DNA from 2 places in the Kribbella sp. NPDC049227 genome. Region 2 is predicted to be linked to the other one. Evidence: riboswitches for the same ligand, from Rfam matches in the RefSeq annotation. Region 2 holds a riboswitch; the other holds the start of a gene.

Region 1 (7,247 bases), on a different contig from region 2:
TACCTGCGGCTGGCCGAGCGGTATGGGCGGGACTGGAGCCGTGGGGACGCGCAGGCCGAGGCACATGCGCAGACGCGACCGGAGCATGCCAACCTGCGGGCGGCGCTGGAGTTCAGCCTCACCACACCAGGGCATGAGGCGATCGGACTGCGCCTCGCGGTCGCGCTGCACTACCACTGGCTGTTCTGTGGGCACTCCGCCGAAGGCAGGCGCTGGCTGGAACTCGCCCTCGAGCGGAACCCTGCACCGAGCCGGGACCGGGCGCAGGCCCTGTGGATCGTGGCCTTCGCGCTGAGCCTGATGGGCTATCCGTCCACCATCTATTCCTACGGTCACGAGGCGGAGGCCTGGGCTCGCGAGAACGGTGACGACGAGGTCCTCGCCTACGCGCTGCTCGTCATTGGCGGCTATTGGTTCCTGAGCGGTGAGGTCGAGAAGTCGGAACCGCTGTTCCAGCAGGCGATCGGTCACCTCGAGGCGAGCGGCGAACCGAACAGCGTGCTCCTCCAGCTCCACGCGTCCGCTGCGCAGGTCCAGACGTGGCAAGGTCATCCCGAGCTCGGACTGGCGCTGGCGCGTCACGGACTGGAGCAATGCGACGCCAGCGGAGAGCAGTTCGCTCGCAGCAGTCTGCTGTTCGCCCGGTCGCTCGCGCAGTGGAGGCTCGGCGCGTACCGAGAGGCTGCCGAGGGACTGACCGAAGCGATCCGGCTCGCTCAGACCTTCAACGACGTACTCGGGGCCGTCACCTGGCTGGAGTTGCTGTGCTGGACCACAACGGCGATGGGACAGTACGCACGCGCTGCCGAGTTGCTGGGGGTGGCGGACAAGCTCTGGCCGATGGGTGGCGGGCGTCCAATGCTCGGGTGGATGCACATGACGGACGCCCACGACACGTGTGAGCGGGAGGTACTGGACACGCTCGGACCTGAGCGATTCCGCACCGCGTTCGATCGTGGTGCGGCAGCGGCTACGGAGTTCGACGAGGCGATCGCGTTCGCGATCGGAGCGGAGTTCCCGGACATGGCGCCCGGTCCGAGTACTCCCGGTCCGCTGAGTGGGCGGGAGCATCAGGTGGCCGAGCTGGTCGCGCAGGGACTGACGAACAAGGAGATCGCGGCGCGCCTGGTCATCAGCCGGCGGACTGCCGAGTCCCATGTCGTGCACATTCTGGACAAACTGGGATTCAGTTCTCGGAGCCAGATCGCTACCTGGCTGGCGACACATCAGCGGTGAAGGGTCATCCTCGCGCCGGCACTGACTGTCCGGTTCGAGAGCGACGGCTTCGGGACCTACGGCGTTGGCTGCTCACCGTGTAGATCGTCCTCCCGAGCAGTGGGAGGGCCGGGTCACCAGATCCGCGGGGCCTGGAGGTCGCGCGGGTCGTCGACGGGCTGACAGCCGTGGGCGGTGTCCTCGTACTCCGTCCGCGGTCCGCTCGTCGCGAGCGTCCGTACGGCGTTGACGAGACGGTCCACGTGCTCACGCGTCGTACCGAGACCGAGGCTCGCCCGTACGGCGGTGCCGTGCTCGGGGGAGCCGGCGAGCAGGTGCCCGACGAGAGGGTGGGCGCAGAACTTGCCGTCGCGCACACCGATCCCGTACTCCGCACTGAGCGCCGCCGACACGAGCGTCGAGTTCAGCCCGGCGATCGTGAAGCAGACGGTGCCGACGCGGTCCGCGTCCTCAGCGAAGATCGAGTACGTCGTGACGCCGGAGAGCTGGGCGAGACCGGTGCGGAGCCGGGCCAGCAGACTGCGCTCGTGCTGCTCGATGGCGTCGCGGTGCTTGGTGATCGCGGCACACGCGGAGGCCAGTGCGATCGCGCCGATGACGTTGGGGGAGCCGCCCTCGTGGCGTGCCGGGCCGGTAGCCCAGACCACGGTGTCGCCGGTGACTGCGGTCGTGGCGCCGCCGCCGTACAGGTAGGGGTCGGCGGCGTCGAACCAGTCCGCGCGGCCGATGAGCGCACCGGCGCCGTACGGGGCGTAGAGCTTGTGGCCGGACAGCGCGACCCAGTCGACGTCCAGCTTCTCGATGTCAACGGCTCGGTGCGGCGCGAGCTGGGCGGCGTCCAGGCAGACCCTGGCTCCGTGGGCCTTGGCGACTGCGGTGATCTCGGCGATCGGGAAGATCTCACCGGTGACGTTCGATGCGCCCGTGACCACGACCAGCCGCGGGCCTTCGGGCGCGGCCCGGAGCGCGTCCGCGACGTTCGTCACGGCCTCGGTCGGGGAGCTCGGCGCGGCGAGGCGGACAGTCCGCTCGGCCGGCCAGGGGAGGAGCGCGGCATGGTGCTCGGACTCGAAGACGATCACCGTCGCGTCCGCCGGCACGACGTGCGCCAGCAGGTTGAGTGCGTCGGTGGTCTGCCGGGTGAAGATCACCTGGTCGTCCGCACGGGCGCCGACGAAGGCATGCACCTCGGCGCGGGCCTGCTCGTACCACTGCGTGGTGATGCGGGAGGCGTAGCCGTTGCCGCGATGCACCGACGCGTACGAAGGCAGTGCGGCCTCGACACTGGCGCGGACCGACTCCAGACACGGCGCGCTGGCCCCGTGGTCGAAGTTCGCGTAGTCCGTCACCCGGCCGTCGGCCAAGGGGACCAGGAGGTCCGAGCCGACGGTGGCCGGGACGCTGCCGGTGGAGAGCCGGGCGACCGTCGGCCGCGGGGTCGTCGTACTGGCAGGCTCGAGGATGGAGAGGATCGACATGGTGCTGCTCCCGGGAAGTCCGCGCTTGCCGAACGGGGTATCCGCACGGCCCGGTCTTCACCCGGGGCACCCCACCGCGGAGGAGGGTTGCCGGCCAGCAAGCCGGGGCTTGACGCTGGCACTCATGACCTGCCGAGAACGGTAACGAACGGGCCGCGATCGACGCCAGCCTAATCTCGCAATGTGAGAATGCCGCACACATGTTGAGACAGCGGTCCGGACCGCAACCATTCGCGCGGCTGTTGCGTCCGACCGGGCGGGAGGTGGTGGGGATGTGGTGGAGGAAGCCGATCTGTCCGGTCCGGAGCGTGGAGCAACTCTGGATCGAGGAGAACCTCGACTGGTTCGTCGCCGAGTTCGGTGACGAGCTCCTGCGCCGGCCGGTGGTGGTTCCCGAGGAGTCGTGGTTCCCGGCCGGGTACACCGGTTCGGAGGACGACGTACGGGCGGTGTTCCGGAAGTTGTGTGATCACGTGGAGGTGCCGGCGGACCGAGTCCGGCTGGACCTCGAGCCGGACGAGCCCGACGAGCTCGTCGCGAATCTGGGCCTGAACTCCGAGTCGTCCGGTGCGGCGGCGCACTGGCGTCAGCGCGACGGCCTCACTGTGGTGACGGTGGACATGAAGCAGGCGCAGCGGCCGGTGGCCCTGGTCGCGACCATGGTCCACGAGCTCGGCCACGAGCGGCTTCTCGGCGAGGACCGGATCGATCCGGACCGGCGCGACGGCGAGCCGCTGACCGACCTGTTCACGGTCTTCGTCGGCTTCGGGATCTTCAGCGCGAACGCGTCCTTCGAGTTCTACCGGACCCATACCCACTACAGGACCTCCAAGCTCGGCTACCTGACCGAGGCGATGTACGGCTACGCACTCGCGCGGTACGCGTGGCTGCGCGGCGAGACCGAACCGGCCTGGGCGGAGCGGCTCGACACCAATCCGCGCGAGTGGATGAAGCAGGGGCTGCGCTACCTGGAGGCTGGTGTTGGATAGGAGCCATGACGACGGAGTGGACAGCACCTGAGGTAGACCGGCCCGACGGCTCGCTGACCGCGCCGGAACGCGACCTGCTGCAGGGGTATCTGAACTTCTACCGCACCACGCTGCTGTTCAAGTGCGCCGGTCTGACGGCGGAGCAGTTGGCCGAGCGGCCGTCACCGCCGTCGAACCTCTCGCTGCTGGGACTGATCCGGCATCTGACCAAGGTCGAGCGCATCTGGTTCCGCATCCACTTCGCCGGCGATTCGCCGGCCGAGCCGCTGTTCGCGCCCGAGCTGGGCAAGGACGCCGACTTCGAACTGATCGATCCGGCAGAGGCGCAGACGGCGTACGACGGTCTGATCGCGGAGTGGAAGCTGTCCGACGACGCGGTCGCCGGGCGGTCGCTCGACGATCGCTTCACTTTCGGCGGTACCGAGTCGACGCTGCGGATGATCTACATCCATCTCATCGGGGAGTACGCGCGGCATTGCGGTCACGCCGACCTCGTCCGTGAGCAACTGGACGGCACCACCGGCGCTTAGTGCCCGAGTGGTCCACTGCAATCTGGAAATCGATTGCCTTGACCCTTCCGGTCTGCATCGCGCTGTGATCGACTCGTCGCATGAAGCGACCGACCGCCCTCGTTCTGCTCCTGATCGCCCTACTCTCCAGCCTGCTCGCGGTGCCCGCGCACGCCGCCGGTGTCCGGCTGGAGGTGCTCTCGTCGCCACGACCGGACATGGTCAGCGACGGCAACGTACTGGTCGGGGTCTATGGCCCGCACCTCGACCGCCTCACCGTCCGGCTGGACGGGCGCGATGTCACCGACGCCTTCGCCCGGACCGGTGATCACCTGACCGGCCTGGTCGACGGCCTCGTGGACGGCCGCAACACGATCACGGCCGACCGCGAACGACTGGTGGTCACGAACCACCCGCGCACCGGTCCGATGCTGGCCGGTCCGCACGAGACGCCGTACATCTGTGGGACCGCCGACTTCACCACGCTCGCGAAGGTCAAGCTCGGACCGCCGACGGACGCGAACTGCTCGGTGCCGACCCGGGTCGACTACCTGTACCGGTCCACGATCGATCGCTCGCTGAAGGTGCTGCCCCCGGATCGGCCCGCGGACCTCGCGACCACGACCACCTCGGACGGCCGGACCGTGCCGTACATCGTCCGGGTCGAGACCGGCGTGATCAATCGGTCCATCTACGAGTACGCCGTACTGCACGACCCGGCGGCAGGCGAGCCGGACGTGCGGCACGCGCCGACCGGCTGGAACGGCCGGCTCATCTACACCTTCGGCGGCGGCTGCCCGGGCGGCTGGTACCAGCAGGGCAGCGGCACCGGCGGCATCAACGACGACCTGATGCTCGGTCGCGGGTACGCCGTCGCGTCGTCGAGCCTGAACGTTTTCGGTGTGAACTGCAACGGTGTGCTCGCGGCCGAGACGATGTCGATGACGCGGGAGCACATCGCCGAGACCATCGGCGTACCGCGGCAGACCGTCGGTTGGGGCTGCTCGGGTGGGTCGTACCAGGTGTTCCAGATCGCCGACGACTACCCGGGGCTGCTGGACGGCATCGTCGCGTCCTGCGTGTTCCCCGAGGTCGGGTTCGCGACGCTGCACACGATCACGGACGCGCTGCTGCTGGACCACTACTTCCGGTCCGCGACCGGCTGGACCGACGAGCAGAAGCGGGCCGCGGCGGGCTTCGGCAAGGTCGGCACGATCGCCAACCTGGCCGGCGCCGGGCGCCGCATCGATCCGCGGGTCTATTGCCCTGGGCAACTTCCGGTGGAGCAGCGGTACGACCCGGTGACGAACCCCGGCGGAGCGCGCTGTGACGTCTACGACCACCAGGTGAACGTCTGGGGCAAGTATCCGGCGACCGGCGCGGCGCGACGTCCGCTGGACAACGTCGGCATCCAGTACGGCCTGGACGCGCTGAACTCCGGCAAGATCACCGCGGACCAGTTCCTCGACCTGAACCGGGCGGTCGGCGGCTTCGACACCGACGCGAACTTCGTCCCGGCCCGGACTGTCGCGGATCCGGCGGCGATCAGTACGGCGTACCGGACCGGGCAACTGATCAACGGTGGCGGGGGACTGGCGAGTACGCCGATCATCGACTACCGGCAGTACTGGGACGAGTTGCCGAACGGCGACATCCACCTGATCTTCCACTCGTTCTCGCTGCGGGAGCGGCTGCGCAAGGCCAACGGTGATGCGGCCAATCAGGTGATGCTGGTGCAGGCCGGCGACGCTCCCGGCGGATTCAGTACGACGAATCCGGTGCTGGCTGACGCACTGACGGCGCTGGACCACTGGATGGACGCCACGGACGCCGACACCCGGCCCGGCTCGCCGCACGCGCGGTTGCTGCGCAACAAGCCGACGTCATTGGCGGAAGCCTGCTGGAGCCCGCAGGGCGAGAAGATTGTCGAGACGCAGGTCAACGGCATCGGTACGACCCGGTGCAACGCCTTGTACCCGGTGTGGCCGTCGCCGCGGCAGGTGGCCGGGGCATCCGTTGCCAACGACATCATCAAGTGCCGGCTCCACCCGCTGACGCCGTCGGACTACAAGGTGCCGTTCACTCCAGCTCAGTGGGATTCGCTGCGGCAGGCATTCCCCAACGGTGTCTGCAACTGGAAGGCACCCGGCGTCGGCCAGCAGCCGCTGGCTGGAAGCTGGCCCACCTTCTGACCTCTGGTCTTCCTAGGCTGCGGGGCGTGCCGTTCACCCTCGCGCATCCCGCAGCCGTCCTGCCCCTGGTCCGACGTCCTCTGGTGGCGTCGGCCCTGGTGGCAGGTGCGGTGGCGCCCGACCTCTTGTACCTCGACCCGATCTACCGCTTCGCCACGCAAGGGATCAACGGCAACTTCACCCTGACCCTCACGCACAAGCTCTCGTCAGGCCTCTGGCTGGACCCGCTCCTGGCTTTGATCCTGCTTCTGGCCTTCCAGGTTGTGGTGAAGCGGCCGTTGCTTGCCCTGGCTCCGTCCGGTCTGGCAGCCCGCCTGCCCACCCCCGCCTTGCGTGTGCCCTCGACGGCTGTCTTGCTGTGGACGGTCGTGTCCGCGGTGATCGGCGCCCTGACGCACGTCCTCTGGGACTCGTTCACCCACTACGACGGCTACTTCGTCCGCCGCTACCACTCGTTCTTCACGGCGCAGGTGACTGGCGCGTGGGACGTCAACCGCATCCTGCAGTACGTGAGCACCGTCGGCGGCTGCCTGATCCTCGCCGTCTGGCTCTACCGCTGGTACCGCCGGGTCGACGTACAGCCCGTCGCGACGCATGACCACGTCCCGTCGTGGGTCCGGTACGTCGTACTGGCCGCGATGGTGCTCATCGGCCTGGCCGGAGCCGTCGTTCAGCTGAGCAGGGCGGACCTCGTCGGCGAGGCTGCCGCCCGGTCGATGCTGACGGGAGTCGCCTCCGGGTGCCTGGCGGCGCTCGTCTGGTACGTCGTCCTCTGGCACCTCTTCCGGCTCCGCCGCCGTGTGGCGGCGCTGTGACGCTACGGATGGGGCAGCGTGATCGGCG
Region 2 (7,247 bases):
GATTTAAGGGCCAGACCAGAAGTCTTCGAAGGAGTGCCGTGCAGATGAGCTCAGCCCCTGGCGCGGTGGCCTGATGGCCCTCACCGTCGGCGTCGTCGGCCCCGAGGACCTGGTCCAGCGTGTCATCGCCGTCGGTCCGCCGAGCGGTGCGAATCTGCTCCCACTGCCCTACCGGCACGAGACCGAAGCGGTCGAACTGGTCGAGCAGGCACACGAGAAGGTCGACGCGCTGCTGTTCACCGGCGTCGTGCCGTACACCATCGCCACCGAGGCCGGCGTGATCGACCGGCCCGCGATGTACGTCTCGTACGACGGCGCCACGCTGCTGCGTGCGCTGGTCGAGCTGCTTCGGCTCGGTCACAACGTGACCCAGTTCTCCATCGACACCCTGCGCCGCAGCGAGGTGATGGAGACGCTGATCGAGGCCAAGCTCCCGACCGACCAGATCCAGGTGCTGCCGTACCGGCCCGGCCTGACGTCCGACGACATCGTCGAGTTCCACCGGACCGCGCGGGACAAGCACGACACCAAGGTCGCGATCAGTTGCCTCGGCTCCGCCTTTCACCTGCTCGAGAACGAGATGCCCTCGGTCCGGCTCGCACCGTCGCGGTACTCGATCCGGTCGACGTTGCAAGCTCTGGTTCTGACGACGACCGGCCAGCACGTCGGCGACGCGCAGGTCGCGCTCGGCGTCATCGACCTCCCCGAGCCGGACGACGCCCTGGCCGCCGACCTGATCACGCTCGGCGGCAGTCTGGCCCTGCTCCCCGACGGCCGGCACCTGGTCGTGACCACCCGCGGCCTGCTCGAGCAGGCGACCGAACAGTTCTCCCGGATGCCCCTCCTCGACCACCTCGCCGCAAGACACAGCACGGCGTACGTCGGCTTCGGTGTCGGACGTACTGCGGCCGAGGCAGAGGCACTCGCCCGTCGGGCGGTCAGCCGGGCGGGCTCGATCGGCACGGTCGCCGGGGTGGTGTCGATGTCCGACGACGTGGAGATCGTGATCGAGCCGTCCGGCGATCACCCGGCCGCCGCACGCGGCACCGAAAGCCTCCCACTCCTGGCGCGACGGGTCGGCCTCAACACGCAGACCCTGGCCCGGATGCGCGAGCTCACCGCCACCCTCCCCGACGGCCTCACCACCCAAGACGTCGCCGACCACCTGGCCGTCCAGCTCCGGACCGCCCGCCGGGTCCTCAAACGCCTCGAACGAGCCGGCCTCGCCGACCCCATCGGCAGCCAGCAACACGGCCGAACCGGCCGCCCACCCACCGTCTACCTCATCCGCTTGTAGCCGCCCATCAGCGGGTGCCGGGGTGGATGACGGTGACGCCGGCTGGGGTGCCGGTCGACAGGGCGGCCAGGGCGGCCGGAGTTTCGTCGAGCGTGATGGTGCGGGTGATCAGGTCCGCGGGCTTGAGGTTGCCGTTGGCAACTAAGGCGAGCATTTCGGGGTAGGCGTGCGCAGGCATGCCGTGGCTGCCGAGCCATTGGAGTTCCTGGCCGATGAGGCGGCCTACGTCCAGCTGCACTCCCGACGGCAGGAGGCCGACCTGGAGGTGGCGGCCACGGGGTTTCAGTGCGTGCAGGGCCTGCTGGACGATGTCGTTGGAGCCGAGAGCGTCCATCGTCACGTGTGCGCCACCGAGATCCCGGATCTCCTCCACGGTGGTCGACGAGGCTTGCAGCGTGTCGGATGCGCCGTACTCGCGGGCGAGCTTCAACGCATCGGGATTGGTGTCGACGGCGATCACCCGCGCACCGAGAGCCGCGGCGATCATGACGGCCGACAGACCGACGCCGCCGCAGCCGAAGATCACCACGTTCTCCCCGGCGACCACCTTGCCCACCTGGTGGATTGCGCGGAACGACGTGGCGAAGCGGCACCCGAGGCCGGCCGCGGTCGCGAAGTCCAAGTCGTCGGGGAGCCTGACGAGATTCACCTCGGCGTAGGGCACGGCGACGTACTCCGCGAACGAGCCCCAGTAGTTGAACCCAGGCTGCAGCTGATTCGGGCAGACCTGCTGATTCCCCTCGCGGCACTGCTCACACGCACCACACGCACAGATGAACGGCGTCGTCACCCGCTCCCCGACCCGCCACCCCTGTACGCCGGACCCGACCGCAGCGATCGTCCCGGCGAGCTCATGCCCCGGCACATGCGGCAACACGATGTCCGAGTCGTGTCCCATCCACCCGTGCCAGTCGCTCCGGCACAACCCGGTCGCCTCGACCTTCAGAACGACCGAACCATCCGCCGGCTCGGGCCGCGGAACCTCTTGTACGACGGGCAGTACGCCGTACTCCTCGACAACGACAGCGCGCATGGCGGCATCGTAGTCAGCCCACGCAGAACTCGTTGCCCTCGGGATCGAGCATCACGATGTGGCCGAGTTCGGGGCCGTAGAAGTCCTCCCGTACCTGGGTCGCGCCGAGCTCGACCAACGCGGCGGCCTTCGTGCGCATGCGTTGCGCGGAGGCGGCGTCGCGCTCGCCAGGACCGGCCACGCGGATGTCGATGTGCAGCCGGTTCTTCGAGGTCTTGGGCTCGGGCACCCGGAGGAACCCGATCGCCGGTCCCACGTCATCGGGATCGACGATCGAGGCTCCGTCCGGGTCGTCGTACCCGGGCTCGAGGATGTAGCCGAGCGCGGCCGCCCAGAACTCCGCCAGCCGCCGCGGATCGGCCGCATCCCCGCCAATGGTCCAGTGAGTCGCCATGCAGGCGACGCTAGCGCCCATTCCGGACGATGCACGCCCGGAACAACAGATCAGCCGCCGGCGACCGCGGGGATGATCGAGACCTGACCGCCGTCCTTGATCGAGGTCTGCAGGCCGTCGGCGAACCGTACGTCGTCATCGTCGACGTACACGTTCACGAACCGGCGCAGCTCACCCGACTCGTCCAGCACCCGGCCCTTGATCCCGGGGTAGGAGCTGTCCAGCGAGTCGAGCACCTCGACCAGCGTCGCGCCCTCGGCGGACACCTCGGACGCGCCCTGGGTGTAGGGCCGCAGGATGGTCGGGACCCGTACGCTCACGCTCACTGCAGGCCTGCCTTCACGAAGGCGTCGTACGACGCGGGGATGGTCACCTTGGGGCCGACCCGGTCGGCCACGGCGTCGAGCGTCTTCAGCCCGTCGCCGGAGTTGATGATCACCGTCTCGGCCTCGGGGTCGAGCTGACCGGTCTCGATCAGCTTCTTCAGCGTCGCGACCGTCACCCCACCCGCGGTCTCGGTGAAGATGCCCTCGGTCCGTGCCAGCAACTGGATGCCCTCGACCACTTCCTCGTCGCTGACGTCCGCGATCACACCGCCGGTACGGCGGGCGACGTCCAGCACGTACGGACCGTCGGCCGGGTTGCCGATCGCCAGCGACTTCGCGATCGTCGACGGCTTCACCGGCTTGACCACGTCGTGGCCGTCGCGGAACGCCTGCGCGACGGGCGAGCAGCCGGTCGCCTGCGCGCCGTACACCTTGTAGTCGGTGGCGTCGACAAGGCCGAGCTTGCCGAGCTCGGTGAAGCCCTTGTCGATCTTGGTCAGCTGCGAACCGGAGGCGACCGGGACGACGATCTGCTGCGGCAGCCGCCAGCCGAGCTGCTCGGCGATCTCGAAGGCCAGCGTCTTGGAACCCTCGGAGTAGTACGGGCGGACGTTGACGTTGACGAACGCCCAGCCCTCCTCCTCGCCGGCGATCTCCGACGCCAGCTTGTTCACGTCGTCGTAGTTGCCCTCGACGGCGACCAGGGTGCCGCCGTACACGGCGGTGGTGATCACCTTCGGGCGCTCGAGGTCGTGCGGGATGAACACGACCGAGCGGATGCCGGCCCGGGCGGCGGCCGCGGCGACGGCGTTGGCCAGGTTGCCGGTGGAGGGGCAGGCGAAGACCTTCATGCCGAGCTCGCGGGTGGCGCTCAGGGCGGACGCGACCACGCGGTCCTTGAAGGAGTGGGTCGGGTTGCCCGAGTCGTCCTTGACCCACAGTTTGCGAAGGCCGAGCTCGCGGGCGAGGTTGCCGGCGTCGATCAGCCGGGTGTAGCCCGGCTCGGTGTTCGGGAAGCTGGCCACGTCGACCGGGACGGGCAGCAGCGGCTGGTAGCGCCAGATGTTCTTGGGTCCGGCCTCGATCTGCTCGCGGGTGATCGCCGGGTAGTCGTACCCGACCTCGAGTGGACCGAAGCACTCCATACAGGCGTAGAACGGACCGAGCGGCGACTTCGCCCCACAGGCGCGACAGCTCAGGTGCGTACCGTTGCCGAAGGCACCTTCACGGATCGTGTGGGTGGCGGCGGTCAGGCTCATGAGTGAGGTTCCCCTCTCATCTTCCCCGGACCGGATCTCGGCGCGGGACGGATTTGGCACCGTTCCGCCGCGAGGGTCCCGGATTGGACCTCAACGGGGAGGGTTGCCGGGACGTCAACGGGCCGTTTCCCTCAGTCCCTCTGGATGAGCTCCCCCGAGATTACCCAATCGGGTCCATATTGTGTCTTCACTTCCCACCATCCGAGACGCCGGATCTCAGCGCCGTACCGCCTGGATCGGCATCACGGACTCCGCTGTTCCAGGAAGTGCATCACCGGCGTGGCCGCGATGCCGTGCAGGACGACGCTCAGGACCACGGTGAAACCGAGCGTCGCCCACAACCACGGCAGCTCGGAGCGGAAGTCCGCGCCGACCGCTGCAAGGTAGTACACCGACGACACTCCACGGACCCCGAAGGCCGCGGTCACCCAGCGCTCCGACCGGTCCAGCTCCGTCCGCGCGAGCGACAGCCAGGCAAGCAGCGGGCGCACCACCAGCACGAGCAGTACGCCGATCGCCGCGCCGGCCGGCGTGAGTGGCCCGAGCAGACCACCGGTGATCGCGACACCGAGGAGCAGCAACACTCCCCAGGTCAGGATGTGTTCGAGCTCACCGATGAAGTCGTGCAACTCCTCGTGGAAGTCGTGACGACGCTCGGCGGACCGGAGCGTGAGCGCCGCGACGAACACCGCGATGAAGCCGTAGCCGTGCAGGACCTCGGTGAGCCCGTAGACGCCAAGGGTCATGGCCAGCGCCAGCACCGGCTCTCGGGAGTCCGCCAGGCGGAAGCTCCGCGCCGGGGCCGAGAAGGTCATCCTCCCTAGCAACCAACCCGATCCGAAGCCGACGGCGACTCCGATGACCGACTTGCCGACCACGTCCCAGGCCAGCCACTCGACCGGCGAGAAGCTCTTGGCGGCGATGAACACGGCGAGGTAGACGAGCGGAGCGGCCAGACCGTCGTTCAGGCCGGCCTCGGAGGTGAGCGCGAACCGTACTTCGTCGTCCTCGTCGAGCTCGGCATCCTCTCCGGTGGTCGGCCCGCCGACCTGGACGTCGGACGCCAGCACCGGATCGGTGGGCGCCAGTACGGCGGCGATGAGCAGCGCCGTCGCCGGCGCGAGGCCGAGCAGCCAGCCGACTCCGGTCAACGCGGCGACCCCTGCGGGCATCGCGACGAACAGCAGTCGCCAGGTGACCCTCCACTGCAGCAGGCTGATCGGGCGGTCGATGGCCAGGCCGACGCCCATCAGGGCGACGATCACCGTCAGTTCGGCCAGGTGCTTGGTGACCTCGGGTTGGGCGAGCGGGCTGAGCTCCCGGTCGCCGACCGCCAGGCCGAGCAGCAGGCCGGCGCCGAGAAACGCGATCGGCGCGGAGACGGCGTACCGGCGAAGTAGACGCGGGAGCACTGCGCCGAGCAGCAGCGCCAGCCCTGCCACCAGGTAGAGCCCGTCCCCGTTGATTGTCATGGTGGCGCTCCAGTGCCCCGGCGACGGCTACCTCAAGCGATGGGTCGCGCCCGGGGTGTGCGTGGGCAGGGACTTGCGCGGGCCGTAGCGGGGGTGGCGGATGCCGGCCATCTCGAGGAGCCGCTGCACCCGGAACCGGTGGCCTCGGTACGGCTCGATCAGCTCGGCGCACCCGTCGTCGTCGAGTTCCTCGCCGATCAGCGCGTACGACACGTCGCGGGACACGTGGTAGTCCGCGAACGAGAACGCGTCGGCGTCACCGTGCGCCCGCTGCCGCACCTCGGCCGCGGTCCACACCCCGACGCCCGGCAGCGACCGCAGCCGCCGCTCGATCTCCGCCGAGTCCGTCAGCTCCAGCGTCCGCTCCAACGCCTTGGCCCGGGTCGCAGCCGTCACCACAACCCGCGAACGCCGGCCCTCCACCCCGGCCCGCAGCCACTGCCACGACGGGATCTGACGCCACTCCTCCGGCGACGGCGGGACCATCATCACGCGCCCATCCCGTGTGCTCGGACCTGGCGCCGGCTCGCCGTACTCACGCAGCAGGAGCCGCCAGGCCCGGAACGCCTCCTTGCCCGTGACGACCTGCTCGATCCCCGCGGCCGCCATCGCCTCGAACACCGCCCGCGTCCGCGGCACCCGAACATGCGGGAACCGCCGAGCCGCATCCACGAGCGCCCCATGCTCCGGCAACGGCTCGAACCCGTCCCAGCTGTCCGCCTCGCCCAGCAACTCCGGCACCCCGTCGAGGACCCAGGCGGCCCCCGGCCCCCACGCCTCCGCCTCGACTTCCCCGGCGTACGGCGTCAGTCGCAGGAGCACCGGCCCCTCCGGCGTTCGCGTAGCCCGCCAGACCGTACGACGACCCCCCTCGAAGTAGTACGCAGGGTCCCCAGGCCCCTTCCGCAACCCTCCGATCACCGAATGCGGATCAACCATCCGCCCAGCCCGCCAAACCCGCACCACCGAACTCACCCACCAAGTCTTACTCACCCCACGGACATCCCTGCGCAGGCGGCGTGCAGATCGACAGGTAGTGTCGGGCCGCTCGTAGTGCACCTGAGCGCACGGCGTGTCCTGCGTACGGCGTATCGCAGGTGCACTACCCGTCGAGCGGTACACCGCCGGTCGATGACCCACACCGTTGTCCCGGCCATGGCATTGCCGAGTCCGGGATCCCGATGTCCTGAGAATTGAGACATCAGGACATCGGCTCGATACTGACCACATGGGTGGGTGGCAGTGGGTGAAGGTGGTGGGGAACTTCCTGAATCTGTCGACGGTGGCTGGGTTGCTGGTGGGGGCTGTCGGGCGGGCTCGGGTGAGTCGGGGGCCGCGGGGGTTGTACTTCGCGAACGGGTACAAGATCAAGTTCCCGGTGGCGGGGGCGTTCACGATCGGGAACGTGGTGCTGAGCAAGCACGAGCGCTCGTACTTCGACGACGAGGCTCTCGTGCGGCACGAGG

Evidence for each region. Region 2 has a riboswitch for S-adenosylmethionine ahead of thrC (threonine synthase). Riboswitches for the same ligand answer to the same signal wherever they lie in the genome.
Region 1: it holds a riboswitch for S-adenosylmethionine, as region 2 does, so the genes downstream of both, ACGFH6_RS15305 (aminotransferase class V-fold PLP-dependent enzyme) here and thrC (threonine synthase) in region 2, are expected to answer to the same signal.

What each region holds. Positions count from the first base shown of each region.
Region 1 covers NZ_JBICST010000003.1:647,996-655,242, forward strand. The annotation lists gene ACGFH6_RS15300 (ATP-binding protein) at 1-1,236, shown strand, start outside; gene ACGFH6_RS15305 (aminotransferase class V-fold PLP-dependent enzyme) at 1,350-2,714, opposite strand; SAM riboswitch class IV at 2,731-2,844, opposite strand; gene ACGFH6_RS15310 (hypothetical protein) at 2,987-3,703, shown strand; gene ACGFH6_RS15315 (DinB family protein) at 3,709-4,233, shown strand; gene ACGFH6_RS15320 (DUF6351 family protein) at 4,314-6,404, shown strand; gene ACGFH6_RS15325 (DUF4184 family protein) at 6,431-7,219, shown strand.
Region 2 covers NZ_JBICST010000008.1:351,877-359,123, reverse strand. The annotation lists gene ACGFH6_RS34865 (dihydrodipicolinate synthase family protein) at 1-7, shown strand, start outside; gene ACGFH6_RS34860 (hypothetical protein) at 74-1,297, shown strand; gene ACGFH6_RS34855 (zinc-dependent alcohol dehydrogenase family protein) at 1,305-2,330, opposite strand; gene ACGFH6_RS34850 (VOC family protein) at 2,344-2,724, opposite strand; gene ACGFH6_RS34845 (ubiquitin-like small modifier protein 1) at 2,775-3,050, opposite strand; gene thrC (threonine synthase) at 3,047-4,309, opposite strand; SAM riboswitch class I at 4,323-4,460, opposite strand; gene ACGFH6_RS34835 (cation:proton antiporter) at 4,552-5,781, opposite strand; gene ACGFH6_RS34830 (DNA-3-methyladenine glycosylase family protein) at 5,809-6,603, opposite strand; gene ACGFH6_RS34825 (hypothetical protein) at 7,010-7,247, shown strand, end outside.